3 regions of the Klebsiella sp. NPDC088457 genome follow, and region 2 is predicted to be linked to each of the others. Evidence: predicted binding sites of a transcription regulator. Region 2 holds the regulator's gene; each other region holds the start of a gene.

Region 1 (10,081 bases), on a different contig from region 2:
CACCCGCGTGAATGTTGCCGATAAAAAAGGACGGGTCGCACTCTGGCAGGGTGAGCAGTTTGTGCCCGTAAAATAACCCTCGTGCTGACGGAATAAGCTTATGCCTCTGCTACGAATTTCACCTGAGCTGCAAACGCTCTTTGCCTACGGTATGGCCATTTTTTCTATTCCGCTTAGCGTCAGTGCTGCCCAACCGCAGATACAGCAAATGGGTGGAGTGGTGATTCCCCAGGCATTCAGCCAGGCGCTGCAGGATGGAATGAGTATTCCGCTGTTTCTGCATCTGGAGGGCAGCGCGGGGACTCAGGACGATCAGCGCCTCGGAAGCGCCTTTATCTGGCTGGACAACGGCACGCTGCGCGTCCGCCATATCCAGCTGGAAGAGCGCGGCGACAACGCCAGCGTGAGCGAACCAACCCGGAAAACGCTGACCGGGCTGGCGAATGAAGCCTTCAATGGCGATTTACGTATCAGCCTCACGACCGATGCGCGGCTACAGCTCAGCCTGCGTCAGCTGCTGCTGCAACTGGTGGTGAAGCGCGAGGCGCTGGGCACCGTGCTGCGAGCGCGCAGTGAGGATATCGGCCAGTCCAGCGTCAACGCGATCAGCAGCAGCCTGAACTATAACCTCGGGGTCTATAACAACCAGATGCGCAACGGCGGGAGCAGTACCTCCAGCTATCTGTCGTTGAACAACGTCAGCTCGCTGCGTGAACACCATATCGTGCTGGATGGCTCGCTGTACGGCGTCGGAACCCGCAATCAGGATAGCGAGATTTATAAGGCCATGTATGAGCGTGATTTTGCCGGCCATCGCTTTGCCGGCGGCATGCTGGATACGTGGAATTTACAGTCTCTGGGGCCGATGACCGCCATCTCGGCCGGGAAAATCTACGGCGCCTCATGGGGCAACCAGGCGAGCTCGACGGTGTTTGATCATTCACAATCGGTGACGCCGATCGTCGCCTTTTTACCGGCGGCGGGTGAAGTGCATTTGTCGCGCGATGGACGGCTGTTGAGCGTGCAGAACTTTATGATGGGCAACCACGAAGTGGACACCCGAGGATTGCCGTACGGGATTTATGATGTTGACGTTGAAACGATCGTCAACGGCCGGGTCGTGAGCAAACGGACCCAGCGCGTGAACAAGCTCTTCAGCCGCGGCCGTGGGGCCGACGCGCCGCTGGCATGGCAAATCTGGGGCGGCAGCTTCCACATGGACCGCTGGTCGGAGAGCGGTAAAAAGAGCCAGCCGGCAAAAGAGAGCTGGCTGGCGGGCGCGTCCACGTCCGGCTCCGTCGGCGCCATCAACTGGGCGGCGACCGGCTACGGCTATGATAGCAACGCCGTGGCCGAGACGCGCCTGACCCTGCCATTGACGGAGGCGGTTAGCGTTAACCTGCAGAATATGCTGGCCAGCGATAGCTCCTGGAGCAGTATCGGCAGCATCAGCACCTCGCTGCCGGGGGGATTTAGCACCGTCTGGGTTAACCAGGAAAAAACCATCATCGGCGACAAGCTGCGGCGTAGCGATGCCAATAACCGGGCGATCGGCGGGACGCTTAACCTGAACCCGCTGTGGTCAAAACTCGGCACCTTTAGCGTCAGCTATAACGATGATCGCCGCTATCGCAGCCATTACTACACCGCCGATTACTATCAGACCCTGTTTAGCGGCGCCTTTGGTTCGCTGGGCCTGCGTGCCGGGGTTCAGCGTTTCAATAACGGCAGCAGTAGCGCGAGTACCGGGAAATATATCGCGCTGGACTTCTCGCTGCCGCTGGGCAACTGGTTCAGCGCCGGCATGACCCACCAGAACGGCTACACCATGGCTAACCTGGCCGCGCGTAAGCAGTTTGATGAGGGGATGGTGCGTACGCTTGGCGCCAATATTTCCCGGGCGATTTCCGGGGACACCGGAGATGACAAAACGCTGAGCGGCGGAGCCTATGCCCAGTTTGATACGCGCTACGCCAACGGTACGCTGAATATCAACAGCGGCGCAGACGGCTATGTGAATACCAACCTGACCGCCACCGGCAGCGTCGGCTGGCAGGGGCGGAATATCGCCGCCAGCGGGCGGACCGACGGCAATGCCGGGGTGATTTTTAAAACCGATCTTGATGATGACGGCAAGCTGAGCGCGAAGGTCAACGGGCGGCTAGTCCAGCTCTCCGGCAAGCGTAACTATCTGCCGCTTTCGCCATACAGCCGTTATGAAGTGGAACTCCAGAACAGTAAGAACTCCCTCGACAGCTACGACATCGTCAGCAGCCGCAAGAGCCGACTGACGCTCTATCCGGGCAACGTGGCGATCATTGAACCGGAGGTGAAACAGATGGTGACCGTTTCCGGGCGCATCCGCGCCGAGGACGGCACGCTGCTGGCGAATGCGCATATCAATAACCACATTGGCCGTACCCGCACCGATAGCAGCGGCGGCTTTGTGATGGATGTGGATAAAAAATATCCGACCATCGATTTCACCTACGGCAATAACCAGAGCTGCGAAGTGGGGCTGGAGCTTAGCCAGGCACGCGGGGCGGTTTGGGTCGGCGATGTGGTCTGTACCGGTCTGAAAACTTACGCCAGCTTGCAGCAGGCAGGAGAAGGTAATGAAAGCTAAGTGGCTCCCGTTGATGTGCCTGTTTATCGCCGCGCTGTGCGCGGCGCGGACAGACGCGGCGGTGACGAAGACAACCTGGGCGGATGCGGCCGCGGTGCAGTATGTTTTCGTGGAAAACAACTCCGACGATAACTTTTTCGTCACTCCTGGCGGGGTGCTGGATCCGCGTATGACCGGCGCCAGCCGCTGGACCGGGCTGAAATATACCGGAAGCGGCACCATCTATCAGCAGAGCCTGGGCTATATCGATAATGGTTTTAATACCGGACTTAACGCCAACTGGAAGTTTGATATGTGGCTGGAAAACGCGCCGGTGTCGTATCCGCTGAGCGGCCTGCGCTGTATTAACTGGTATGCCGGTTGCGATATGGCGACCAGCCTGATTTTGCCGCAGGTCACGGACGCGAACGGTTTCTATGGCGTAACGGTCACCACCGGTGGGCAAAAGTGGATGCACGGCATGATGTCGGACTCGTTCTATCAGTATCTGCAGCAGCAGCCGGTGGGCGGCAGCCTGTCGATGACCATTAATGCCTGCCAGACCTCCGTAAACTACGATGCGACCAGCGGAGCGCGCTGTAAGGATCAGGCTTCAGGCGCCTGGTATGTACGCAAGGTCACTCACACGAAAGCGGCCAATCTGAAGCTCATCAACACCCATTCGCTGACGGAAGTCTTTATCAATAGCGATGGGATCCCCACGCTGGGCGAGGGCAGTACTAACTGTCAGGCGCAGACGATTGGCACCCGTAGCGGCCTGAGCTGCAAAATGGTCAACTATACGCTGCAGCATAACGGACTGAGCAATACCTCAATCCATATTTTCCCGGCCATTAATAACTCATCGTTGACCTCAGCGGTGAATATATATGATATGCAGTTCAGCCTGAACGGGAATAGCTGGAAGCCGGTTAGCGGTACCGCCTATTACTATACCTTTAACGAGATGAAAGCCTCGGATGCGGTCTACATCTTCTTTTCCAGCAACTTTTTTAAGCAGATGGTGGCGCTGGGCATCAGCGATATCAACACCCAGGATCTGTTTAACTTCCGTTTTCAGAACACCACTTCGCCGGAGTCCGGTTGGTATGAGTTTTCGACCTCCAACTCGCTCATTATTAAGCCGCGCGATTTTAGCATCAGCATTATCTCCGATGAGTACATCAGCTCACCCTCACGCGAGGGAAACGTCGGCCCGGGGCAGCCTGCGCTCGATATTGGCTATATCGTCACCACCAGCGGAAGAACGGCCGCCGATGAGGTATTGATCAAAGTGACCGGTCCGGCGCAGTCGATCGCCGGTCGTTCCTACTGCCTCTTCAGTTCGGCAGACGGCACGACAAAAGTCCCCTTTCCGGGGCTGCTGGCATTTACCACCCAGAGTGGCAGCGTCAAAACCTACGACGCAGGCTGTGACGGCCGCTGGCGCGATATGACGGATGCGCTGTGGCTGACGACGCCGTGGACGGATGCTTCCGGCGATGCCGGGGTAATGAACAAGACCACGGTAAAATTTTCCATCCCGATGAACGACGATATTTCGTTAAGAACGATTGATAACGATGGCTGGTTTGGTGAAGTGAGTGCTTCAGGAGAGATTCATGTCCAGGCGACGTGGCGTAATATTAATTAAACTGCTGCAGGCCGCTGCGGGGCTGCTGTTGCTCAGCTTGCCCGCAACGAGTGGGGCGATCGCCGTCGGCAACTTAACCTTTTCGCTGGGAGCGGAGGATAATTTTGTCGCCAAACGGGTACTGAATAACAACCAGAGCGCGCACCTGTACCAGATTTCAGTCATCGGCATCGACCGTCCGGGAGGCAACGAGGTGCGCTCGCGTCCGACGGACGGCGAGCTGCTCTTTGCTCCGCGTCAGCTGACCCTGCAGGCCGGGGAAGGGGAGTACTTTAAATTCTATTATCACGGCCCGCAGGATAACCGCGAGCGATACTACCGGGTTGCATTTCGCGAAATTCCCACCCGTAACCGTATCGCCTACAATGCCGCCGGCGCGGCGATCGGCATCGATCCGATCGTGGTGATGGAGACGATTCTGGTGGTGCGTCCGCGGCAGGTACAGTTCCAATGGGCTTTCGATCGCCAGGCGGGGAGCGTCAGCAACAGCGGTAATACCTGGTTTAAGCTGCTGATCAAACCGGGGTGTGAATCAACGGAAGAAGAGGGTGAGGCCTGGTATTTGCGGCCTGGGGATGTGGTTCGCCAGGCGGCACTGCGCCAGCCTGGCAATAAGTATATTATCTATAATGATAAGTTTATTAAAATATCGTCGGATTGCCCGTCGTGAGCGCCGGGTAAATAAAAAAGCCTCCCGCAGGGAAGCTTTTTTATTATCAGGTCATCATCATCGGCCATTCTGGCGGCGTTTGACTCATGACGTCGACCATCACGTCTTTGATGTTGCCCCAGATTTTGGCGATATCCAGCAGGGTGATACCTAACAGGCCGGTGGCAAACCAGCAGGCGGCGACCAGGCCGAGGCAGCTACAAATCACCGCTAGTCCCGCATAGTCACTTTTGCGCAGCTGAATGTTCATCGAACTGGCCAAAAACATCAAAACCGCGCTCACCAGCGGCCAGCGCAAGAGTATGACACTGGTAGTAATGGAAGCCATCAACCTCATCCTCAAAGAAAGTCGGGTGCCTTTGACAACCTGGCGAGACTGACAATGACGTGGCGCTCTGGCTATCTACGGGCGATCAAGGGAGTAATGAAACACTGTTCTTGTTTCATTAAGTTGTGTGAACTATATCACACTTGTTGTTTTATTCGCCAGCCAAAAATGGGCGTTTTTTTTGGCTGTTTTTTAACCTTGTTATTATTGTGGATAATGGTGGGGGATATTTTTAGTGTTCACTCAGGCTATAAACTTCACATTCCCGGCCTTTGATTTCTTTTTTGTCGCGTTTCTCTGCGGCTTTTATGACTTATTTCCGACGAGCGTACGGATAAACCGAATCAGAGCGTGGTACTGCTCGCATAATGTCGAGAATGTTTCTCGATTCCCGATGAAATCAGTATTATTCATCATTATTGAGGGTGGGGTTTTACATCAAATAGCGGGTTGCTGGAAATAGTCTCTGTTGTATTACAACAGGAGTGATCTTTTACCGTGATTAAGGCGTATCGCATGGATAAACAGCGGAAATGAATCGTCGCACACTGCACAAGGTGTTGAGAACATTTGGTATTACCCTCGTGGTCCTGCTACCGGTGGTTCTGGCGCTGTGGTTTGCGCAAATCAGAGCTAAAGCGGAAACCACGGACCAGCTTCGTTCATTTTCTCAACTGGCGTTGCAAAAAACGGAAATGGTCATTTATGAGGCCGAGCGGGCGCGGGAAATGGCCATGCAATATCAAGGGACAATATGCTCTCCTGGCCATCAGCAATATATGCTGACGATTGTTCGCAGTTCGCTTTACGTTGATGATTTAATTTATGCCAACGGCAGTCGGTTTTTTTGTTCTACCGCGGTACACCCTGATACTCCCTGGCGTATTCCGCCGGCGAACTATACCAAAAGACCGGATGTCGCTATCTACTACTACCGCGATACGCCTTTCTATCCCGGCTTTGCCATGAACTATATGCAGCGCGGACGCTACGTCGCGGTGATTAACCCACTTTCCTACAGTTCGTTAATATCAAGTGATAAAGATTTGGCCTACGGTCTGTTTGATACCAAAACGCACCTCTTTTTTTCCACCAGCCGCAATGCCGACGTGCGTGGGTTACACCGGCAAATTCGTCACCAGGACGCCTTTTTCCAGCATGACAACCGGGTGTATACCGTCGCCCACTCGGCAATCCGCCCGATCGCCGTGATTATGTCCACTTCATACGCCAGCTATTATCAGGGCTTATACGATCAGATGACGCTCACCCTCCCGCTGGGTCTGATTTGTAGCATGCTGATTTTGCTGGTGTGGTCGCGAACCCGGCAACAATACCATTCCCCGCGCAAGAAGTTGCAGCGCGCGTTAAATCGCCGTCAGCTATGCCTGCATTATCAGCCGATCATCGATATTAAAAATAACCGCTGCGTCGGTGTTGAAGCGCTGCTGCGCTGGCCGGGGTGCGATGGCCCGGTGATGGGCCCGGCCGAATTTATTCCGCTGGCGGAAAATGAAGGAATGATGGCCCGGGTGACCGACTATGTCGTGGACGAGCTGTTCGCGGAAGTGGGGGAGTTTCTGGCGCGGCATCCGCAGCTGTATGTGGCGATTAACCTCTCCGCTACCGATTTTCACTCATCGCGGCTTATCGCCCAAATCGGTGAAAAGGCGGAGCGCTACGCGATCCGCATCGAGCAGATAAAAATTGAGGTCACCGAACGTGGGTTTATTGATGTGCAGAAAACCACGCCGGTTATCCAGGCCTTTCGCGAGGCGGGCTATGAGATCGCCATTGATGATTTTGGCACCGGCTATTCCAATCTCCATAATCTCCACTCGCTGAACGTGGACATTCTTAAGATCGATAAATCTTTTATCGATACCCTCACCACCAATAGCTCCAGCCGGATGATCGTCGAGCATATTATTGATATGGCTTGCAGTCTGCGTCTGAAGATCGTTGCCGAAGGGGTCGAAACGCCAGACCAGGTCAACTGGCTACGGCAGCGCGGCGTTCAGTATTGTCAGGGCTGGCACTTTGCCAGGGCGATGCCGCTGCCGGAGTTCAGACGCTGGCTGGTGAACTCCCCGATGGCGCTCCGCCCAGGTACGCAAATCGGTCAGGCGGAAATCTGATGGCGATAGTCGCTGGGGGTGCGGTCGAACTCCCGGCGGAAGACCCGTGAGAACGTCTGCTGCGACACATAGCCAAGATCCATCGCAATATCAAAGATCGGACGCTGGGTGGTTCTAAGCGCCTCCGCCGCCAGCAATAACCGGCGCTGACGAATGTAATCGCCGAGCGTTTGATGCATAACGGCGCGGAACATCCGCTGAAGATACCATTTTGAGTATCCCGATTTTCTGGCGACTACATCAATGTTAAGTGGTTGATCGATATGTTCATCAATCCATTCAATAAGCGTTTGGATAATATCCTGATGGGACATAAAGCGGCCTCTCTCAATTCTCGATTCGTCGTTTTGTCTGCGGGCGAGTATAATTCCTCAAGTTAACTTGAGGTAAAGCGCTTTTATGGAAAAGAAATCACCCCGCATCAAAACGCTGCTGACCCCAGGGGAAGTGGCAAAACGCACCGGCGTTGCCGTTTCCGCCCTGCACTTTTATGAAAGCAAAGGGCTGATTCACAGCCAGCGTAATACCGGCAATCAGCGACGCTATCGGCGCGACGTGCTGCGCGCCGTGGCGATCATCAAGATTGCCCAGCGTATCGGTATTCCGCTGGCGACCATCGGCGATGCGTTTGGCGTGTTGCCGGAAGGGCATAACCTCAGTGCGAAAGAGTGGAAGCAGCTCTCATCGCAGTGGCGGGAAGAGCTGGACCGGCGCATTCATACCTTAACCGCGCTGCGCGATCAGCTTGATGGTTGCATTGGCTGTGGCTGTCTGTCGCGGCGCGACTGCCCGTTGCGTAACCCGGGAGATAAGCTGGGCGAAGAGGGGACCGGCGCGCGCCTGCTGGAAGATGACTGATAAAACTAAAGCGCCACAACAGGGCGCTTTAGTTGTTTTCCGGTCTTTGTCTTTTTACTCTATCCTGATGGTTCCCAGGAGGGTTTCCCCCGACATCGGCTCCCCTCGGTATTGCGCAAGATGTTGCTGGAGGTTCCGGATTGCGCCGACACTGTAATTGTGGCACAGCCCGGTGATTTCACCCGTTTATTTCAGCGAAATTTTTCCGTCAATCGCCGTCAGTTCCTATAGTTAATTCGAACGAATAACGGGAGAGGCCTCATGCTGACGGTACATCATCTCAATCAATCGCGATCGCAGCGCGTGCTATGGGCGCTCGAAGAACTCCAGCTGCCTTATCAAATAGTCAGCTACCAGCGGGAAAAAAACATGCTGGCGCCCCCGGCGTTAAAGAAGATCCACCCGCTGGGTAAATCGCCGGTAGTGGAAGATAACGGCTACGTGCTGGCGGAGTCGGGCGCCATTCTGGAATATCTGCAGGAAACCTACGACAACGCACAGCAGTTCAGGCCGCAGGCGATGGCGGATAAGCTGCAATATCGCTTCTGGCTGCATTATGCCGAGGGGTCGCTGATGCCGCTGCTGCTGCTGAAACTGGTGTTTGCCAGCCTCGGTAAACCGCCGATTCCGCTCGGCATGCGCACATTAGGCAACGCGTTGGGCAAGGGCGTGCAGAAGGCCTGGCTGAACCGGCAAATTGCCACTCACGCCCGCTATATCGAGGATCATCTTTCTCGCCAGCCGTGGTTTGCCGGCGCGCAGCTCAGCATGGCTGATATCCAGCTGAGCTTCCCGGTGATGGCGCTACTGGCGCGCGGCGGTATTGAGGATTTACCGCATATCCGGCAATGGCGAGAGCGGGTCGAGCAGCGCCCGGCCTGGCAGCGAGCGATCCAGCGCGGCGGTCCGTTCACCCTGCCGGGCTGAGACAGTGGTTTTTGTGATGACCGGCGACCATGGCGCGCAACATAATACAAAAATGTTAGCGGATTGCGCATGGACGATAACGTTTGCGCACCCGCTGGTTATTTCATGAACGCCATAAGCAAAATTTAGCGAATGACCACAAACTTCAGTTGAAAAGGCCTATCTAAAGGCTGGATAATCGTTTGCCTTTTTATTTTGCCCGCTATTTACCTCTTTTCAGAGGGGTGGGTAAATTCATTCTGACCACCGTAGCGTATGCGCGGAGTTAAACGTTTGCTATTTGCAGCCCCCCTGGCGCTGTGAGGTAGCACAAGGAGATCGCGTTTAACTGGCAGTGGATGGTCCACCACGCATACCGACGGACGATTAAAATTTTCAGGGGAAGTTTTCTATGTCTACGCCTTCAGCGCGTACCGGCGGTTCACTAGACGCCTGGTTTAAAATTTCAGCTCGCGGCAGCTCCGTGCGTCAGGAGATTGTTGCCGGCTTAACCACCTTCCTGGCGATGGTGTACTCGGTGATTGTGGTACCGGGGATGCTGGGTAAAGCCGGGTTCCCTCCGGCGGCGGTATTTGTTTCCACCTGCCTGGTTGCCGGCGTCGGCTCCCTCGTCATGGGGCTGTGGGCGAATCTGCCGCTGGCCATTGGCTGCGCGATCTCGCTGACCGCCTTTACCGCTTTCAGCCTGGTGCTGGGGCAGCATATCAGCATTCCGGTAGCGCTGGGCGCCGTATTCCTGATGGGCGTGCTGTTCACCATTATCTCCGCCACCGGCATCCGCAGCTGGATCCTACGCAATTTGCCGCAGGGCGTTGCGCACGGCACCGGTATTGGTATCGGTCTGTTTCTGCTGCTGATCGCCGCCAACGGCGTGGGCCTGGTGATTAAAAACCCGCTGGAC
Region 2 (10,081 bases):
TGATGAGCTGACGCTCGAGGAGATAGCGGCGCTGGCGCCGGAGAAAATCGTGATCTCGCCAGGTCCGTGCACCCCGGATGAGTCAGGTATCTCCCTGGCGGTGATTGCACACTATGCCGGCCAGATTCCGCTGCTGGGGGTGTGCCTTGGTCACCAGGCCATCGCCCAGGTCTTTGGCGCCACGATCGTGCGGGCAGCCAAAGTGATGCACGGCAAGACCTCGCCCATTCACCACAACGGGCAAGGGGTATTCCAGGGGCTGAATAATCCGCTGACCGTTACCCGCTACCACTCGCTGTTGATTGACCCGGCGACGCTCCCGGATTGCTTTGAGGTCACGGCCCGCAGCGACAGCGGTGAGATTATGGCGATCCGCCACCGTGAGTGGGATCTCGAAGGGGTACAGTTCCACCCGGAGAGCATTCTTAGCGAGCAGGGGCATCAGCTGCTGGCAAACTTCCTCAACCGGTGATTTGTAGTTGCCATTGATTGATTTTTTATGCATATTTTGTGAGTAGATTATCACAATAATGACTGCATAACGAAGAAGGATGGCATGACATGGCAACTGAGCAACCGGTAATTACCCGCGCCATATTCGATGAAGTTATTCTGCCGATTTATGCACCTGCAGAATTCATCCCGGTAAAAGGTAAAGGTAGCCGCGTATGGGATCAGCAGGGCAAAGAGTACGTTGATTTCGCGGGCGGGATTGCGGTGACGGCATTAGGTCATTGTCATCCGGCTCTGGTCGCGGCGCTGCATGAGCAGGGCGAAACCCTGTGGCACACCAGCAACGTTTTTACCAACGAACCGGCGTTGCGCCTCGGGCGCAAGCTGGTCGATGCCACCTTTGCCGAACGCGTGGTGTTTATGAACTCCGGCACCGAAGCCAACGAAACCGCATTCAAGCTGGCGCGCCATTACACCATTACCCGCCACAGTCCGTATAAGACCAAAATCATCGCCTTCCATAACGCCTTCCACGGCCGGTCGCTGTTTACGGTCTCCGTGGGCGGGCAGCCCAAATATTCCGATGGCTTCGGCCCGAAACCGGCGGATATCGTCCACGTGCCGTTTAACGATCTGCATGCGGTGAAAGCGGTGATGGACGACCATACCTGTGCGGTAGTGGTTGAGCCAATTCAGGGGGAAGGCGGGGTGATGGCCGCGACGCCGGAGTTCCTTAAGGGGCTGCGCGAGCTGTGCGATGAGCACCAGGCGCTGCTGGTGTTTGATGAAGTGCAGTGCGGCATGGGGCGTACCGGTTCGCTGTTCGCGTATATGCATTACGGCGTGACGCCGGATATCCTCACCAGCGCCAAAGCGCTGGGCGGCGGTTTCCCGATTAGCGCCGTCCTGACGACAAACGACATCGCCAGCGCGTTCCATGCCGGCTCCCACGGTTCGACCTACGGCGGTAACCCACTGGCCTGCGCCGTGGCCGGGGCGGCGTTTGATCTGATCAATACCCCTGAGGTGCTGGAAGGCGTCAACGCGAAGCGCGCGCTGTTTGTGCAGCACCTGCAGCAGATTGACGCGCAGTTTGATCTGTTCAGCGACATCCGCGGGATGGGGCTGTTGATTGGCGCCGAGCTTAAGCCGCAGCATCAAGGCCGGGCCCGCGATTTCCTCTATGCGGCGGCGGATGCCGGGGTGATGGTATTAAACGCCGGGCCTGACGTGATGCGCTTTGTTCCTTCACTGGTGATTGACGAAAACGATATTGCCGAAGGGATGGCCCGTTTCGCTCAGGCGGTACAGCGGGTACTTAGCGCTTAACCGCGCGTAGCCAGATGCCATGATGCGGACGCTGACGCCATGCCACCGAGGAGATGGTGTGCATAGTGTTCAGATGATCGAGGATCCGCTGCAGATGCTGCTCCATGGTGCTTAACGGGCCATGGGGCACTTCCGCATTCTGCGACTCCATAATATTGACATCGCCCGCGCTGCCGGGACCGTCAGAGTCCAGCCGCTGTTGACAGCGCTGGAGCGCAATCTCACAGGATTCCAGATAACGCCGGGCCAGCTCCGGGGTCAGCATGTTGTGCTCGCGGGCGAGGGTAGTCATCGCGTTGATATGCTCGACAATAAACTGACTGTGGGTGACCCACAGTTTCATGTCGTCGAGGTATTGCGCGTTAAAACCCGGTTCCTGCATCGCCTGGTTCAACGAATTATACAGCGAGTTATGCGCCTGATTGACGCGCATGCGCTGATAGGCCAGCGCCGGTGCCTGGTGGTCGTCGCTCAGGATAAGCCTGATGGCATCCTGATCGGCCTCCAGCGCGTCATGGGCATTTTTACGCAACAGCCCGCTTTGCCACTGCGGCCACAGCCACACCATTCCGCCAAAGGCGATAAGACAGCCGATGAGGGTATCGATAAGTCTGGCGACAATAAACTGTTCACCGTTTAGCGTCAGCAGCTGCAGGGTATACACCGCGGTGACGGTAAAGCCCACCATCGCCCAGCCATAATGCTTACGAATAATCAGATAGCTCAGCAGCGTGACGATCAGCATCGCGGTCAGCGTATAGCCTTCCGGAACGTGAAAGTGCAGCGTCAGGCCGGCAATCGCCAGCCCGGCGAGGGTACCCGCCGCCCGATGAACAATACGCACCCGCGTCGCGCCGTAGCCGTTTTGGGTGACGAAAAGCACCGTCATCAGGATCCAGTAGGGTTTGGGCAGGTTCAGGGCGCTGCCCATCAGGCTGGCGGCGGTGAGCATGACGCAGATGCGCGCGGCGTTGCGCAGCGCCGGCGATTTCAACGAGAGGTAGTTCCTCAGCGCCGGCAGTAACGGCAGACGGCGTTCTTTATCGGCCATCAGATTACGGGCATACAGCGGGCGCTGGGTTCTTAGCACCTGGGCGATACGGCTAAAGTGCCAGGCGCAGAACTGCCCGACCGGGTTATCGGGATGCTGCGAGGCGATTTTCTCCAGCGCGCCGATTTGCTTGTCCATATTAAAGCGCTGCGGATAACGATGATAAAGGATGTCATCCGCCAGCACCCGCAGGCGGGCGGCAACGGTTTGCGCATTCCAGCGAATCACCGCTTCCGCATGGCTGCGTTCCACCAGCTTTTGTACTTCTTCGGGCTGATGCAGGCTGACGGAGATATGTTCCTGAAGATCCAGCGCCACCTGAAACGCCCGCAGCAGGCGTTTGTGGTCATTGTGTTGATTTGCCGCCAGCATATGCATCTGCTGATAGCACTGGGTGATCAGGTCCACGACCTTCTGCTGGCGGATGAGCAGCGGCGGCAGCGAGGTGGCCGGATCGATATGCTGAGTCAACAGGCTGTATTTGGCTTCGCAGTAGTTGGCCAGCTCGCGATAGAGCAGGCTTAGCGATTCACGTAGCGGCTGTTCGCGCCAAAGCCAGAACCAAAACCAGTTAAACAGGCCGTACCACAACGTGCCGAGAGCATAGATCAGCAGCGGCTCCCAGACAGGCATATTCCCGGCAAGGCTCAGAGTGAAGATCGCGGCAATCAGCGAGGCGGGCAAGAGTCTGGCGTGCAGGGAGCTGATTTCTGCCGTGACGCCAAGGAGTAGCGCCAGGCCGCTGAGAATTAACGGTAACGGGATATCCTGCTGCAGCAGCAGCTGGACGACCAGACTACAGCCGGCAAACAGGGAGCCGCCGACGATCAGGCGTTTAAAAAAGCGCTTATGCGGCGTGTCCAGACCGGCGACGTTGCAACAGGCAGGCACCAGCGAGAACAGCAGACCCTGTTGTAAATGACCGAGCAGGAGTCCGATTGCGACAGGCAAGCACAGCACCAGCGTTTGCCGCAGTGCATAGTTGACTTCCGGGTGGTAAATCAGCCTGCGCCACATCGAGGGGAAACAAAAACGGCGTATTGTGGGTACAACACGCCGTTTTATCGACTTAACGGGTACCGTAAACGACGATGGTTTTACCGTGCGCAGAGATCAGATTCTGATCTTCCAGCATCTTCAGAATACGGCCAACGGTTTCACGGGAACAGCCCACGATCTGACCGATTTCCTGACGGGTAATTTTAATTTGCATCCCGTCCGGGTGGGTCATGGCGTCCGGTTGTTTCGCCAGGTTCAGCAGCGTCTGAGCGATACGGCCGGTAACGTCGAGGAAGGCGAGGTTACCCACTTTTTCTGAGGTTACCTGCAGACGACGAGCCATCTGCGATGACAGACGCATCAGAATATCCGGGTTTACCTGGATCAGCTGACGGAATTTTTTGTAGGAGATTTCGGCCACTTCACATGCGGTTTTCGCACGTACCCAGGCGCTACGCTCCTGGCCTTCTTCAAACAAGCCTAATTCACCGATGAAATCGCCCTGGTTGAGGTAAGAGAGGATCATCTCTTTACCCTCTTCATCCTTGATGAGCACAGCCACAGAGCCTTTGACGATGTAGTACAACGTTTCTGCTTTTTCACCCTGGTGGATCAGCGTGCTTTTAGATGGGTACTTATGAATATGGCAATGAGACAAGAACCATTCGAGGGTAGGGTCTGTTTGCGGTTTGCCAAGCACCATGCGCGGTTATCCTCTGTTATAAGCTATCTCCGGGTGCCGACACTACACGGCATCCGGGCATGCAATCGTATTGTTTCCCTATGCCTGGGAAACGGCTGGTGAGTTTTCTTCAGCCTGTAATGTGAACTCCTCTGCATACATGCAGTACATCAATGTAATACTGTAGCATCCCGACTGTTTTAGCATAGCTTTCGCCGCATGTCTCCTGGTGTCTCGCTTCAGCATGACGCAGGTCGCCTTCCGTTGCGAGAATTGTTATGTGCGCGTAATCTGTCAGGAAAATTGCAACCTTGGAGTTAAATTTTATGCAAGCTCGTGTGAAATGGGTTGAAGGGTTAACCTTCATCGGAGAGTCCGCGTCAGGCCACCAGGTTCTGATGGACGGCAACTCCGGGGATAAAGCGCCAAGCCCGATGGAGATGGTGCTGATGGCGGCGGGCGGATGCAGCGCGATCGATGTCGTGTCGATTTTGCAGAAAGGGCGTCACAATGTGAGCAACTGTGAAGTGAAGCTGACGTCTGAACGCCGGGAAGAGGCGCCGCGCCTGTTTACCCATATCAACATGCATTTTATCGTCACCGGAAATGAGCTGAAAGAGGCGGCCGTCGCTCGTGCGGTGGACCTGTCGGCGGAGAAATACTGCTCGGTGGCGCTGATGCTGCAAAAAACGGTGAATATCACCCACACCTATGAAGTGGTGGAAGGCTAAGCAGCCTTTCCCGGAGAGCGGCGCAAACGCCTTATCCGGGAGCCGTGAGTGAAGAACGAAAACCCCGCTTAGCGCCAGGCGCCCGGGGTCTTTTAACGTGGTTAACTGATTTTCTTCCCTTCCATCAGCCGTTCGACCAGCGGCGCCATGATGAGCTCCATTGCCAGCCCCATCTTTCCGCCCGGCACCACCAGCGTATTGATATGCGAGATAAACGACCCCTGCAGCATCGCTAACAGCCACGGGAAATCGATATCCTGCAGATTGCGGAAATGAATCACCACAAAGCTTTCATCCAGCGACGGGATGCCTTTCGCCGCAAACGGGTTGGAAGTATCGACGGTGGGGACGCGCTGGAAGTTGATATGGGTACGCGAGAACTGCGGGGTGATGAAGTTGATATAGTCTTCCATCGAACGCACCACGGAGTCCATCACCGCTTCACGGGAATGGCCGCGTTCGCTGGTATCGCGGATCAGCTTCTGAATCCACTCCAGATTGACGATCGGCACTACGCCGACCAGCAGGTCGACATGCTGTGCCACGTTGTGCTGCGGCGTTACCACGCCACCGTGCAGGCCCTCATAAAACAGGACATCGGTAGGTTCCGGTAGCGGCTGCCATGGCGTAAACGTACCTGGCACCTGATTCCACGGCACCGCTTCATCATAGGTATGCAGATATTTCCGCGACTGGCCGGTGCCGTTGCGCCCGTATTCGAGAAAGGTATTTTCGAGCAGGCTGAAGTCGTTCGCTTCCGGACCGAAATAGCTGATGTGCTTTCCCTGATCGCGCGCTTTGCGGATCGCCATGTCCATTTCCGGGCGGGTATAGCGATGAAAGCTATCGCCTTCTACTTCGGCGGCGCGCAGGTTCAGCTGCGCGAAGATTTTACGAAAGGCGAGGCTGGTGGTCGTGGTTCCCGCGCCGCTGGAGCCTGTGACGGCAATCACCGGATGTTTGGCAGACATAACAACTCCCAGATTAAACGATGGTGTGGCGCCGCCTTAGCCGTGAAACTGCTTGCGGGGCATGATGTTGACCGTCTCGTGCAGTTCTGACCACACCAGCACGGCTTCTCCGCTTCTCAATTGTTGTTTGACGCCGGCGACTTTATCCGCCAGCGAGCGTTCATGTTCACCATAATCGGTGCCTTCGCGCAACACAAAGCTTTCGATCAGGTTATCCAGCGTTTCGGGATCCAGATCGTGCCAGGGAATAATCATTTTTGTGCTCCTAACCAACGGGTTAACCAGTCCGGAATCCGTTTTTCCAGCCACATTTCCGGCTTGCGTAGCGTGCCGCCGACAAACCCGACGTGGCCGCCTTGCTCCGTCAGCTGATATTCCACATTAGCCGGCAGCCGTTCCTGCGGCGGGATGGAGTGGTGATCCATAAAAGGATCGTCCTTGGCGTGAATGATCAGCGTCGGCCTGGTGATATCGCTTAAGCGCGGCATCGCACTGCACTGGCGGTAGTAGTCCAGCGCATCCGCAAAACCGTGAATTTTGGCGGTAATCATATCGTCAAACTCACGGATACGGCGCATGCCTTTAAGCTGACGTAAATCAACCGGCAGTGAGCCAGGATACGCCTTTAGCTTACGCGCGGCGTTGGCCTTTAGCAGGTTAAGCAGGTAGCGCTGATAGACCCGGGAGAAGCCCTTATCCATATGGTAGCTGCAGGCTTCCAGCATGAAGGGGGCCGATACGATCACCGCCGCATCGAGCGGAACGTTATCCCCTTCTTTGGCCAGCAGGCAGCCCAGCATATTCCCCCCCAGCGAATAACCGACCGCGGCGGTAGGGACGACGCCGAACTCGCGGCGCAGCCAGTGCAGGAACCAGGTGCCATCCTCGGTTTCGCCTGAATGATAGATGCGGTTGTTACGGTTAGGTTCGCCGCTACAGCCGCGAAAATGCATGACCACGCCGAGCCAGCCGCGCTGCATCGCCGCATGAATAAGGCCGTGGGCATACGGGCTATGCAAGCTGCCTTCCAGACCATGAAACACGACCAGCCGCGGTTTGTGCTGCGCCTGAACGGGGTTTTCGCTCCACGCCAGATCGACAAAATCACCGTCCGGCAGCTCGAGACGCTGCCAGTGCGGCGTGAAGCCTAGCTTACGGCGGATCAGGCGTGGCAGCATGGTTTGCAGATGACGATTGCCCACGCCGCGCATCGGGTGAAACTCGCGCGAATCATCGGCGGGGGGAGTCATTTCTGTAGGGGTGATTTCAACCATAGCACCAGAGCAATTAAGAAACTTGAGAACATTATACCGCGCATGAAGTGCGCAGGTTAGACGATATGTGGTCTTGTCGCCAGCGCTATAGGTTACACGAAATTGAGCCGGGTGATGACTGGCGTGCGCGCTGTCAGTAATTAACGCCGCCGGGAGTCTACAGGTTGCGGGTCGCTCTGCCGGGAGAGATCAAACCTGTACTGTCGAAAGCGATCTCCTGCAGTTTGCAAAAAATGCCACCGCGTTTTCATCAGGTGACCACGTTGATTAGCCGCCAGTTGCCACGCCTGTATTGCGCTTATCAGGGCGATAACGCCCTGCAGGCTATGGCGGAGAACCGCGCCGGAGAAACAGCCATCTGACGAAAGATGGCTGCGCGATGGGCTTAAAACATGCTGTTACCGCTGGCCGTTTTTTCCGGAACGGTCTGGATAACGTCCCAGTGCTCAACGATCTTGTTTTGCGCATCGAGGCGGAAAATATCGATTATCGCGCGGGTCACTCCCGGCTCGCGACCGGTGGAGGCAACGTGCAGAACCACATAGTCGCCGTCGACAATCACCCGCTTAATTTCGCTATGGGAGTTCGGGAACTTATCTTTCAGAAAGGCGATAAACTGGCGAAAGCCTTCGGGCCCGTTCTGCGCACCGGGGTTGTGCTGGATATACTCCTTGCCGAGGTAGGTTTTAGCGGCATCAAAGTCTTTATCGTTCAGCGCCTTATTATAAAAAGCGATGACATTTTCTTTATTCTTTAATTCACTCCCGGTGTAGGCGGCAAAGGCGGTATGGCTCAGGGCGCAAAGGAGTGAGAGGGAGATAAGCGTTTTTTTGACCATGGCAATTCCTCTTCGCAGATGAGTGGCGGTCGTTGGCAGGGGCCAATAACGGCGCGCTGCCATAAACCGCGCCGTTGCGTTTAAACTCTTGTCTTAGCATAGGCCGCCTCAGCCTTCCATCAGCATCTGTTCCAGCTGCTCCTGGGCATCCAGCCAGGCCATTTCGCACTCTTCCAGCCCGGATTTCGCGCTGGCCTGCTGCTGCAGACAGGCGGTCAGCTCCGCTTTGCGGGAGGCGTCATACAGGCCGCTGTCGCCTAACTTCTCTTCTGCCTCGGCGAGCCGGGCGTTAAGCTTATCCATCTCTTTTTCGAGGCGGGCAATCTCTTTGCGTAGCGGCTGGGTGAGGGTCCGCAGTTCGGCTTCCCGGCGCTTCTGGTCTTTACGGGCCTGAGCGCTGTTGCCATTATCTTTTACGGCTTCTGACGACGGGCTTTCCTGCTTTTGCGAATCGCTGAGCCACTGCTGATAGTCCTCGAGGTCGCCATCGAACTGTTCGACTTTACCGTCGTGTACGAGGTAGAGATCGTCGGTGGTGGAACGTATCAGATGGCGATCGTGCGAGACCACCACCAGCGCGCCTTCGAAATCAATCAGCGCTTCGGTTAAAGCCTGGCGCATATCGAGGTCGAGGTGGTTGGTCGGTTCATCCAGCAGCAGGAGGTTAGGGCGCTGCCAGACGATTAACGCCAGCACCAGACGCGCTTTTTCACCGCCGGAGAAGCGCTGCGTCTCTTCGTTGACCTTGTCACTCTGGAAGCCAAAACCGCCGAGGTAGTCGCGTAGCTTCTGCTCCAGCTCCTGCGGCGCCAGCCGCGCCAGATGCTGCAATGGCGATTCGTCCGCCCGCAGGAACTCCAGCTGATGCTGGGCAAAGTAGCCAAGCTTGATGCCTTTCGCCAGGCCAATCTCACCGTGCAGCGGCTGGAGTTCACCGGCCAGCAGCTTGATCAGCGTTGATTTACCGGCACCGTTGCGGCCTAACAACCCGATCCGCGAACCGGGGACCAGATTCAGCTTGATGGAATCCAGAATGATACGCTCACCATAACCGGCGCTGACCTTTTCCATTTTCAGCAGCGGGTTGGGCAGGCTCTCCGGAGCGCGGAAGCTAAAGTGGAACGGGTTATCAACGTGCGCCGGGGCGATAAGCTCCATGCGCTCCAGCATCTTAATACGGCTTTGCGCCTGCTTGGCCTTGGTGGCTTTGGCGCGAAAACGGTCAATGTAGCTTTGCAGATGGGCGACGCGCAGCTGCTGGCTTTCATACATTGACTGCTGCTGTGACAGGCGGGTGGCGCGCTGCACTTCAAACGAGCTGTAGTTGCCGGTATATTCGAACATCGTTTGCTGTTCGATATGAATAATTTTATCAACGATCGGATCGAGGAAGTCGCGATCGTGCGAGATCAGAATCAACGTGCCGGTATAGCCTTTAAGCCATTTTTCCAGCCAGATGACCGCGTCGAGATCGAGGTGGTTGGTTGGTTCATCAAGCAGCAGCAGATCGGAGCGGCAAATCAGCGCCTGCGCAAGGTTCAGGCGCATACGCCAGCCGCCGGAAAAGTCGCTGACCGGGCGTTCGAGCTGTTCATTGCTGAAGCCGAGTCCGTGCAGCAGGCTGGCCGCGCGCGCGCGGATGGTCCAGGCATCGATGGCATCCAGCTTACCGTGCACCGTCGCGATGGCATGGCCATCATTACGCTCATTGGCCTGATGTAAATCGGCCTCGAACTGGCGGTATTCGCGATCG
Region 3 (10,081 bases), on a different contig from region 2:
CATCTGGCAGGCCGGTCAGTACGCCTGATTTACGGCAGTTCAGGATGTCTTTGGTGTAAACATCAAACACGCCCTGGTTATGCGTTTTACGGTATTCAGTGAAGATTTTTTTCAGCATCGGGTCCAGCTCGCGATCGTACGCTTTGCAGGAACCTTCAACCATTTTGATACCACCGAACGGGATGATTGCACGTTTCAGCGGCGCTTCAGTCTGCAGACCCACGATTTTCTCAAGTGCTTTTTCGATGTAGCCAGCGTCATGAGAAGTGATGGTGGAGGCAAGGGAAGTGTCAAAATCAACAGGCGCGTGAGTGCGGTTTTCCTGTTTAACACCTTCCATTACGTTGTCCCACAGCTTGGTGGTCGCCTCAGTTGCGCCAGCCAGGAAGGACTCGTCACCTTCGTACGGGGTATAGTTTTTCTGGATAAAGTCACGGACGTTGACTTCGTTCTGCCAGTCACCTTTCGCGAAACCTTCCCAGGCTGTGGCTAACTTTTCATTAAGCTCGGACATGTAACACCTACCTTCTTAAGTGGATTTTTTATTTACTGCCTGAAACGGCCCTTAGTGATGGTCGTCGCCACGCAGGTAAATGACCCAGTATGTCAACCCAACCAGCAGACCACCGCCGATAATGTTCCCGATAGTGACCGGGATCAGGTTATCAGTGATGAAGTTCATAACGGTCAGGTGAGAGAAATTTTCCGGAGTGGAACCGATAGCGGTCCAGAATTCCGGGCTTGCAAAGTCACGGATTACGATCCCCATCGGGATCATAAACATGTTAGCGATACTGTGCTCAAAACCGCTGGCAACAAACATGGCCACGGGTAAAACCATAATCATGGCTTTGTCCATCAGGCTGCGGCCGGAGTAGCTCATCCACACCGCCAGACAGACCATCAGGTTTGCCAGGATCCCCAGGCACACGGCTTCAATAAAAGTATGGTGCATTTTGTGGTCAGCGGTTTGCAGGACGTTGAGGCCCCAACCGCCGTTGGCGGCCATATACTCGCCAGACAACCACATCAGTAAGACAAACAGCAAAGCGCCTATCAGGTTACCAACATAGACGTTGAGCCAGTTTCGCGCCAGTTGACCCCAGGTAATTCGCCCGCTGGCTTTCGCCACGACGATCAGAACGGTCGAGGTAAACAGGTCTGCACCGCAAATGACGCAAAGAATCAGGCCGAGTGAAAAGCAGATCCCTCCGATCAGCTTGGCAATACCGAAAGGCATCGCGGCAGTACCGGTCGTTGCAGTGATATAGAAGACAAAAGCGATGGAAATGAAAACACCAGCGGTAATCGCCAGATAAAATGTCTTCATCGGGTGCTTTGTCGCTTTATAGATACCTGCTTCTTCGGCAACTTTCGCCATGGCAGCAGGGAGTAAAAGATCAAAAGGGTTGTCAGCTTTCACACTAACTCTCTCTTTATATAAGTTGGCGGTGAGATACTAACAAAGCATTATAGAAGGGAAATTGATGTAGATCATATCCCACCGGAACTATAGGCCCTGTCAATGTATGGTTTTCATTTTTTTCATGGTTAACTTTATGTTTTTTATGATGAAAATAAATTTTAAAATTTACAACTTATGTTGATTTTTTTCATTTCTGCGCGCAAATGACGGTTAATTAAAATGGGGTATTTTTATTAAAATTAACAACCATAAAGTGCTGCGTAAATTTTTTTTACGCGAAATTAACTTTGCAACTACAAATAAGGCGGGGCGGTGCGTAAGGATAAAAAAACGGAGCCGTAATCGGCCCCGCTGGTAGAGTGCTCAACCGCGAAAGGCGGTCTTATTTTGCCCAGAATGCGGCTTTTGCACGCTGCAGTTTTTCATAAGCTTTCAGCAAGGACTGGTGAGCCGGGAAAGCGTGCAGATCGCTATCGACCGCCTGCAGACCGTAGAACGGCGCTTCACCGCTCAGCGCGGCGTTGGCGGCTTCTACCGCATCGGCACCGTACATACGGACAAAGGCATTCAGGTACTGTAACGGTTCGCGTTCTTCTTCCTGGCTCAGTAACAACAGCGTCTGCAGGCAGCGGTAGTAGTTCGCGCGTTCTGCACTGAAGATTGAGGCATTGAATTCAATGGTCCATTCTGTCCAGATCAGCGCCTGTTCCAGATCGCCGCCTGCCAGCGCCAGCATCGCCTTCAGCTCACCAATGCGCAGCGTATACCAGCCGTTGTCTTTGCCCGTCGCCAGACCCAGCAGTTCGCGCACGCGGGTAAAATCGTCATTACCTTCATCGTCGAGCTGTTCAATCAGCGCGAGATAATCTTCTTTCTCCCACTCACTGCCCGGCAGGGAAAGCAGGGTTTCGCGCAAATGGCTGCCCATGCTGTTATTCGCCAGCCACAGATCTTCTGCCGGATAAATGTCAGACATCCCCGGAACGATGATGCGGCAAGCGTAGACGCTCAGGTGCTCGTAGTCAGCGATGTAAACTTCTTTATCTTCTTGTTTGAAGATGGCCATCAGGGTCGCGAACTCTTCTTCCGTCGTACCGGAGAAGTTCCAGTCGACGAACGGGTAGTCGGCATCCTGCTTGAACATATCCCAGGAGATTAAACCGCTGGAGTCAATAAAGTGGGTTTCAAGGTTGGCATGCTCGGCGACCTCTTCATCATCGAAGGTCGGCGGCGTGAAGACATCGAGATCTTTCAGGCTGCGGCCTTGCAGCAGCTCGGTGACGGTACGTTCCAGCGCGACGCCGAAATCCGGGTGGGCGCCGAAGGAGGCGAAGCAGGTCCCGTTCGTCGGGTTAAACAGCACCACGCAGATCACCGGGTATTTGCCGCCCAGCGAGCCATCGTAGGCAAAAATCGGGAAACCCTCCGCTTCCAGCTTATTGATGGACTCCACCACGCCCGGGTAGCGCGCCATCACCTCAGCCGGGATTTCCGGCAGGCTGATGCTTTCAGCGATAATGCGGTTTTTAATGTGACGCTCAAAAACTTCCGACAGGCCCTGAACACGCGCTTCATTCGGGGTATTACCCGCAGACATGCCGTTAGATACATACAGGTTGCCGACGATATTCATCGGAATATAGACGGTTTCGCCATCGGACTGACGGGTGAACGGCAGGCCGCAAACCCCGCGCTCATCGTTACCTGATTGCAGATCTACCAGCATGCTGGCGGTCAGCTGATCGTCAGGATCGTAGAATGCGCGCAGGCGCGGATCCAGCAGGCCCTCCGGCACGTCGTCGTTTTCAGTCAGCGGGAACCATTTTTCGTTCGGGTAGTGAACGAACGGCCCGTTGGCGATCGTTTCGCCCAGCCAGAAGTCGGCGAAGAAATAGTTGGTGGACAGACGTTCGAAGTATTCGCCCAGAGCAGAGGCCAGCGCCGCTTTTTTGGTCGCGCCTTTACCGTTGGTGAAGCACAGCGAACACTCTTTATCGCGGATATGTACTGACCACACGTGGGGTACCGGGTTCAGCCATGAGGCCTCTTCAATATCAAATCCGAGGTCGAGCAACTTCTGCTGGAAGCGAGCGATGGAGTCTTCCAGGGCGGCGTCTTTGCCGGGAATAAACGTTTGAGTCATGGCGATCACTTTTATCGTACGTAAAGCGCGCAATGATACGGCTTTTAGATGACCGGCGCTATCTCCATCGTCTGGCTATCCTTACTGACACCCGATAACTGTTCAGGCGTTAACCATGAAGGCATTTGATTGGCATCGTATGGCGTTGGATAAAGTGCCAGTGGATTTTTTGGCTGAGGTGGCGCTGCGCAGCGTGTACACCTTTGTACTGGTCTTTATTTTTCTTAAAATCACCGGCCGACGCGGTGTGCGGCAGATGTCGCTGTTTGAAGTTCTCATTATTCTGACCCTCGGTTCCGCGGCGGGCGATGTCGCTTTTTATGATGATGTCCCGATGCTGCCGGTGCTGGTGGTCTTTGTCACCCTGGCGCTGCTTTACCGGCTGATTATGTGGCTGATGGGCAAAAGCGAGAAGCTGGAGGACTTACTGGAGGGCAAACCGATCGCGGTCATCGAACAGGGTGAACTGGCCTGGGAAAAATTACAGGCGGAAAACATGACCGAATTCGAGTTTTTTATGGAGCTGCGGGTCAACGGTGTTGAACAGCTGGGTCAGGTCAGGTTGGCTATTCTGGAAACGAACGGACAAATTAGTCTCTACTACTATCCTGATCGAGACGTTAAAGCCGGCCTGTCCATTTTACCTCCGCCGCACAACGCGAGCTTCGCCACCATTCCGCGCGACGATGAATATGCCTGCGTACGTTGTAGCGCAGTTCTTAGGCTACGCGCCGGGGATAAACAATTATGTCCGCGCTGCGCAAATGCAGAATGGTCGCGGGCCAGCCGGGCGAAAAGAGTCACCTGACAGCAATTATGTCGGTTTTATGACGTCAAGCTGGTAGATTCTTTTGTGTGACGGCGGCCGCATTTCGTGGCCGCTTAGTTTTACTCGTTGCGGTGTGTGTCACTGAATGATAAAACCGATAGCCACAGGAATAACTTATGCTCGCGATGGTTCGCGGGCAGACAACATAGCAACGTGGTGAGGGGAAATGGCTCAGGTCTATAACTTTAGTTCGGGCCCGGCAATGCTGCCGGCGGAAGTTCTCAAACTGGCACAGCAGGAATTGTGTGACTGGCATGGTCTGGGGACGTCGGTCATGGAAATCAGTCACCGTGGCAAAGAGTTTATCCAGGTGGCCGAGGCGGCAGAACAGGATTTTCGCGATCTGCTCAATATCCCTTCCAACTACAAAGTTTTATTCTGCCACGGCGGCGGTCGCGGTCAGTTCGCGGGCGTTCCGCTGAACCTGCTGGGTGATAAAACCACCGCAGACTACGTCGATGCGGGTTACTGGGCGGCAAGCGCGGTTAAAGAAGCGAAAAAATACTGTTCGCCCAATACCATCGACGCCAAAGTGACGGTTGATGGCCTGCGGGCGGTCAAACCGATGAGCGAGTGGCAGCTGACCCCTGGCGCGGCGTATCTGCACTATTGCCCGAATGAAACCATCGACGGTATTGCGATTGATGAAACGCCGAATTTTGCTGACGACGTGATTGTTGCGGCCGATTTCTCCTCCACCATTCTTTCTGCGCCGATCGATGTCAGCCGTTACGGTGTTATCTATGCCGGCGCGCAGAAAAACATTGGTCCGGCGGGCCTGACGCTGGTCATCGTACGCGAAGATCTGCTGGGTAAAGCCAACGTCGCCTGTCCGTCAATCCTTGACTACACCGTGCTGGATGCCAACGACTCGATGTTTAACACCCCGCCGACGTTTGCCTGGTACCTGGCGGGCCTGGTGTTCAAATGGCTGAAAGAGCAGGGCGGGGTGGCCGCAATGGACCAGATCAACCAGCAAAAAGCCGATCTGCTCTATGGCGTTATCGATCGCAGCAGCTTCTATCGTAACGACGTGGCGGCGGCCAACCGTTCCCGTATGAACGTGCCGTTCCAGCTGGCCGACAGCGCGCTGGATAAACTGTTCTTTGAAGAGTCCTTCGCCGCGGGCCTGCACGCGCTGAAAGGCCACCGGGTGGTTGGCGGTATGCGTGCCTCTATCTATAACGCGATGCCGCTGGCGGGCGTGAAGGCGCTGACCGACTTTATGCAGGACTTTGAACGTCGTCACGGCTAATCACGGTCTTGCTTTTCATCCCCGCAGCTGGCCTGCGGGGTTTTTATTCTGTTTGTTTGAGAGTTGAGTTTGATGGAATCCCTGACGTTACAACCCATTGCGCGAGTCGATGGCACCGTGAACCTGCCTGGGTCAAAAAGTGTCTCTAACCGCGCTTTGCTGCTGGCGGCATTAGCCCGTGGCACTACGGTGCTGACCAATCTGCTGGACAGCGACGATGTACGCCATATGCTGAATGCCCTGAGCGCCCTGGGAGTTCATTATGCCCTGTCAGCCGATCGTACCCGCTGTGAAGTGACCGGCAACGCTGGTCCGCTGCGGGCCGGTAGCGCGCTGGAGCTGTTCCTCGGTAACGCCGGGACCGCGATGCGTCCGCTGGCGGCCGCGCTGTGCCTGGGAAGCAACGATATCGTGCTGACCGGCGAGCCGCGGATGAAAGAGCGCCCGATTGGTCATCTGGTCGATGCTCTACGTCAGGGCGGCGCGCAAATTGATTATCTGGAGCAGGAAAACTATCCGCCTCTGCGCCTGCGCGGTGGTTTTGCCGGCGGCCAGGTTGAAGTGGACGGCAGCGTCTCCAGCCAGTTCCTGACCGCGTTGCTGATGGCCGCGCCTCTGGCGCCGCAGGATACTACGATCGCCATTAAAGGCGATCTGGTTTCCAAACCGTATATTGATATCACCCTGCATCTGATGAAAACCTTTGGGGTTGAGGTCGAGAACCAGGCTTATCAGCGTTTTGTCATCAGCGGCAATCAGCAGTACCAGTCGCCGGGCGATTATCTGGTGGAAGGCGATGCCTCTTCGGCTTCCTATTTCCTCGCCGCCGGGGCGATCAAAGGCGGTACCGTAAAAGTGACCGGCATCGGTCGCAATAGCGTGCAGGGCGATATCCGCTTTGCCGACGTGCTGGAAAATATGGGGGCCACCGTCACCTGGGGTGAAGACTATATTGCCTGCACTCGCGGTGAGCTGAATGCGATTGATATGGATATGAACCATATCCCGGATGCGGCGATGACCATCGCTACCGCGGCGCTGTTTGCGAAGGGGACCACCACCTTACGTAACATCTATAACTGGCGCGTCAAAGAGACCGACCGTCTGTTTGCGATGGCGACCGAACTGCGTAAAGTGGGCGCCGAAGTGGAAGAGGGTGAGGATTATATCCGCATCACGCCGCCGCTCGAACTGCAGTTTGCCGAGATTGGCACCTATAACGATCATCGCATGGCGATGTGCTTCTCGCTGGTGGCGCTGTCCGATACGCCGGTGACCATTCTCGATCCAAAGTGCACGGCGAAAACCTTCCCGGATTACTTCGAGCAGCTGGCGCGGATCAGTACGCTGGCTTAACGTTCGCCGACGCAAAAAAGTAAAACATTGTCATCTCCCGGGCTGATGTTCCATCGGCCCGCTATAATTGCGCAATTCTTCTGCATTACATTTCTGGTAGTCCGTAATTTGCAAGCAATGCTCACTTTCCGGCGTATAGATGCGTATAATGCGCGGCGTTTATATTCTATGCGCCTTGCTGAAGGAGAAAAAGATGACGGCAAATATTCCGGTAATCACCATTGATGGGCCTGGCGGCGCGGGTAAAGGCACGTTGTGCAAGGCAATGGCGGAAGCGCTGGGCTGGCATCTGCTGGATTCCGGTGCTATCTATCGCGTTCTGGCCCTCGCGGCGCTGCATCATCATGTTGATGTCGAATCGGAAGAGGCGCTGGTGCCGTTGGCCGCACATCTGGATGTACGTTTTATTTCCACCGACGGTCATCTGGAGGTCGTGCTGGAAGGCGAAGACGTCAGCGCTGAAATCCGTACCCAGGAAGTGGCGAATACCGCCTCGAAAGTGGCTGCGTTTCCGCGCGTGCGTGAAGCGTTACTCCGTCGTCAGCGCGCTTTTCGTGAATTGCCCGGCCTGATTGCCGATGGACGTGACATGGGAACCGTGGTGTTTCCCGATGCGCCGGTGAAAATTTTCCTTGATGCATCCGCGCAGGAGCGTGCCCACAGACGCATGCTGCAGTTGCAGGAAAAGGGCTTTAGTGTTAACTTTGAACGTCTTTTGTCCGAGATAAAAGAGCGTGACGATCGCGACCGCAATCGCAGCGTGGCGCCGCTTGTCCCGGCCGCTGATGCTTTAGTTCTCGATTCGACTGAACTAAACATTGAGCAAGTTATTGAAAAAGCGCTACACTATGCGCGCGAAAAATTGGCAGTCGCCTGACCGTTAAACGGTGAAGCGCCAGGCCTCCGAATTATAGCAGTACCCCCGCAGCAATGGAGTGTTAGCGGGTATGTTAAACAACCCCATCCGGCATGGAGCCAGGTGGACGTTAAATATGAAACCTGAAGATTAAACATGACTGAATCTTTTGCTCAACTATTTGAAGAATCCTTAAAAACAATCGAAACCCGTCCGGGTTCCATCGTTCGTGGTGTTGTTGTTGCTATCGACAAAGATATCGTACTGGTTGACGCCGGTCTGAAATCTGAGTCTGCCATTCCGGCAGAGCAGTTCAAAAACGCCCAGGGCGAGCTGGAAATCCAGGTCGGTGACGAAGTTGACGTTGCCCTGGATGCAGTAGAAGACGGCTTCGGTGAAACCCTGCTGTCCCGTGAAAAAGCTAAACGTCACGAAGCTTGGATCACGCTGGAAAAAGCTTACGAAGAAGCTGAAACTGTAGTCGGTGTTATCAACGGCAAAGTTAAAGGTGGCTTCACTGTTGAGCTGAATGGTATTCGCGCGTTCCTGCCGGGTTCCCTGGTTGACGTTCGTCCGGTTCGCGACACCCTGCACCTGGAAGGCAAAGAGCTTGAGTTCAAAGTCATCAAGCTTGACCAGAAGCGTAACAACGTTGTTGTTTCCCGTCGTGCCGTTATCGAATCCGAAAACAGCGCAGAACGCGATCAGCTGCTGGAAAACCTGCAGGAAGGCATGGAAGTCAAAGGTATCGTTAAGAACCTCACTGACTACGGCGCATTCGTTGATCTGGGCGGCGTTGACGGCCTGCTGCACATCACCGACATGGCGTGGAAACGCGTTAAGCACCCGAGCGAAATCGTCAATGTTGGCGACGAAATCACGGTTAAAGTGCTGAAGTTCGACCGCGAGCGTACTCGTGTATCTCTGGGCCTGAAACAGCTGGGCGAAGATCCGTGGGTAGCTATCGCTAAGCGTTATCCGGAAGGTACCAAACTGACCGGTCGCGTGACCAACCTGACCGACTACGGCTGCTTCGTTGAAATCGAAGAAGGCGTTGAAGGCCTGGTTCACGTTTCCGAAATGGATTGGACCAACAAAAACATCCACCCGTCCAAAGTTGTTAACGTTGGCGACGTAGTGGAAGTTATGGTTCTGGATATCGACGAAGAACGTCGTCGTATCTCCCTGGGTCTGAAGCAGTGCAAAAACAACCCGTGGCAGCAGTTTGCGGAAACCCACAACAAGGGCGACCGTGTTGAAGGTAAAATCAAGTCTATCACTGACTTCGGTATCTTCATCGGCCTGGACGGCGGCATCGACGGCCTGGTTCACCTGTCTGACATCTCCTGGAACGTTGCAGGCGAAGAAGCAGTACGTGAATACAAAAAAGGCGACGAAATCGCAGCGGTTGTTCTGCAGGTTGACGCAGAGCGTGAGCGTATCTCTCTGGGCGTTAAACAGCTCGCAGAAGATCCGTTCAACAACTGGGTTGCACTGAACAAGAAAGGCGCAATCGTCAACGGTAAAGTCACTGCAGTTGACGCTAAAGGCGCAACCGTAGAACTGGCTGACGGCGTTGAAGGTTACCTGCGCGCTTCTGAAGCTTCCCGCGACCGCGTTGAAGATGCGACTCTGGTTCTGAGCGTTGGCGATGACGTTGAAGCTAAATTCACCGGCGTTGATCGTAAAAACCGCGCAATCAGCCTGTCTGTTCGTGCTAAAGACGAAGCTGATGAGAAAGATGCTATCGCCACTGTTAACAAACAGGAAGATGCAAACTTCTCTAACAACGCAATGGCTGAAGCTTTCAAAGCAGCTAAAGGCGAGTAATTTTCGTCATTCAGGTTACAACAACCTGAATTATGACGAGTTTACTTGACAGATTGCAGGATTCGTCCTGTAATCAAGCACAAAGGGCGGCTACGGCCGCCCTTGTTTAAAGCAGTTAGCTAATTTTGCCTTGAAGGAAACCGGAGGAATAATGACCAAGTCAGAATTGATAGAAAGACTTGCCAGCCAGCAATCTCACATTCCTGCGAAAGCGGTCGAAGATGCTGTTAAAGAAATGCTGGAACATATGGCCTCAACGCTTGCTCAAGGTGAGCGCATTGAAATCCGCGGTTTCGGCAGTTTCTCTTTGCATTATCGAGCACCTCGCACCGGGCGTAACCCGAAAACTGGCGATAAAGTCGAACTGGAAGGTAAGTACGTTCCGC

The links. Region 2 encodes CRP, which controls carbon source genes, mostly activating them, when cyclic AMP is high. Its sites were predicted from a motif close to ATGTGANNNNNNTCACAT; they were not measured.
Region 1: ACI2JR_RS07840 (YjcB family protein) is a predicted target of CRP. The motif match lies at 5,383-5,400, and genes of this name have one in related genera.
Region 3: focA (formate transporter FocA) is a predicted target of CRP. The motif match lies at 1,483-1,500, and genes of this name have one in related genera.

Annotation. Positions count from the first base shown of each region.
Region 1 covers NZ_JBJDNH010000009.1:70,366-80,446, forward strand. Annotated here, with positions in the region: gene ACI2JR_RS07820 (EcpB family pilus assembly chaperone) at 1-76, shown strand, start outside; gene ACI2JR_RS07825 (CS1-pili formation C-terminal domain-containing protein) at 101-2,626, shown strand; gene ACI2JR_RS07830 (hypothetical protein) at 2,640-4,259, shown strand; gene ACI2JR_RS07835 (hypothetical protein) at 4,228-4,929, shown strand; gene ACI2JR_RS07840 (YjcB family protein) at 4,976-5,257, opposite strand; gene ACI2JR_RS07845 (EAL domain-containing protein) at 5,791-7,395, shown strand; gene soxS (superoxide response transcriptional regulator SoxS) at 7,380-7,709, opposite strand; gene soxR (redox-sensitive transcriptional activator SoxR) at 7,795-8,253, shown strand; gene ACI2JR_RS07860 (glutathione S-transferase family protein) at 8,515-9,180, shown strand; gene ACI2JR_RS07865 (NCS2 family permease) at 9,572-10,081, shown strand, end outside.
Region 2 covers NZ_JBJDNH010000019.1:38,017-48,097, reverse strand. Annotated here, with positions in the region: gene pabA (aminodeoxychorismate synthase component 2) at 1-472, shown strand, start outside; gene ACI2JR_RS13915 (aspartate aminotransferase family protein) at 562-1,782, shown strand; gene ACI2JR_RS13910 (YccS/YhfK family putative transporter) at 1,772-3,850, opposite strand; gene crp (cAMP-activated global transcriptional regulator CRP) at 3,903-4,535, opposite strand; gene ACI2JR_RS13900 (OsmC family protein) at 4,841-5,245, shown strand; gene ACI2JR_RS13895 (phosphoribulokinase) at 5,347-6,216, opposite strand; gene ACI2JR_RS13890 (YheU family protein) at 6,253-6,471, opposite strand; gene ACI2JR_RS13885 (hydrolase) at 6,468-7,427, opposite strand; gene ACI2JR_RS13880 (hypothetical protein) at 7,655-7,852, shown strand; gene ACI2JR_RS13875 (nuclear transport factor 2 family protein) at 7,876-8,328, opposite strand; gene ACI2JR_RS13870 (ABC transporter ATP-binding protein) at 8,437-10,081, opposite strand, start outside.
Region 3 covers NZ_JBJDNH010000027.1:65,401-75,481, reverse strand. Annotated here, with positions in the region: partial or broken gene ACI2JR_RS17785 (pyruvate formate lyase family protein) at 1-514, opposite strand, end outside; gene focA (formate transporter FocA) at 566-1,423, opposite strand; gene ycaO (30S ribosomal protein S12 methylthiotransferase accessory factor YcaO) at 1,809-3,569, opposite strand; gene ACI2JR_RS17770 (DUF421 domain-containing protein) at 3,685-4,377, shown strand; gene serC (3-phosphoserine/phosphohydroxythreonine transaminase) at 4,565-5,653, shown strand; gene aroA (3-phosphoshikimate 1-carboxyvinyltransferase) at 5,726-7,009, shown strand; gene cmk ((d)CMP kinase) at 7,203-7,886, shown strand; gene rpsA (30S ribosomal protein S1) at 8,022-9,695, shown strand; gene ihfB (integration host factor subunit beta) at 9,847-10,081, shown strand, end outside.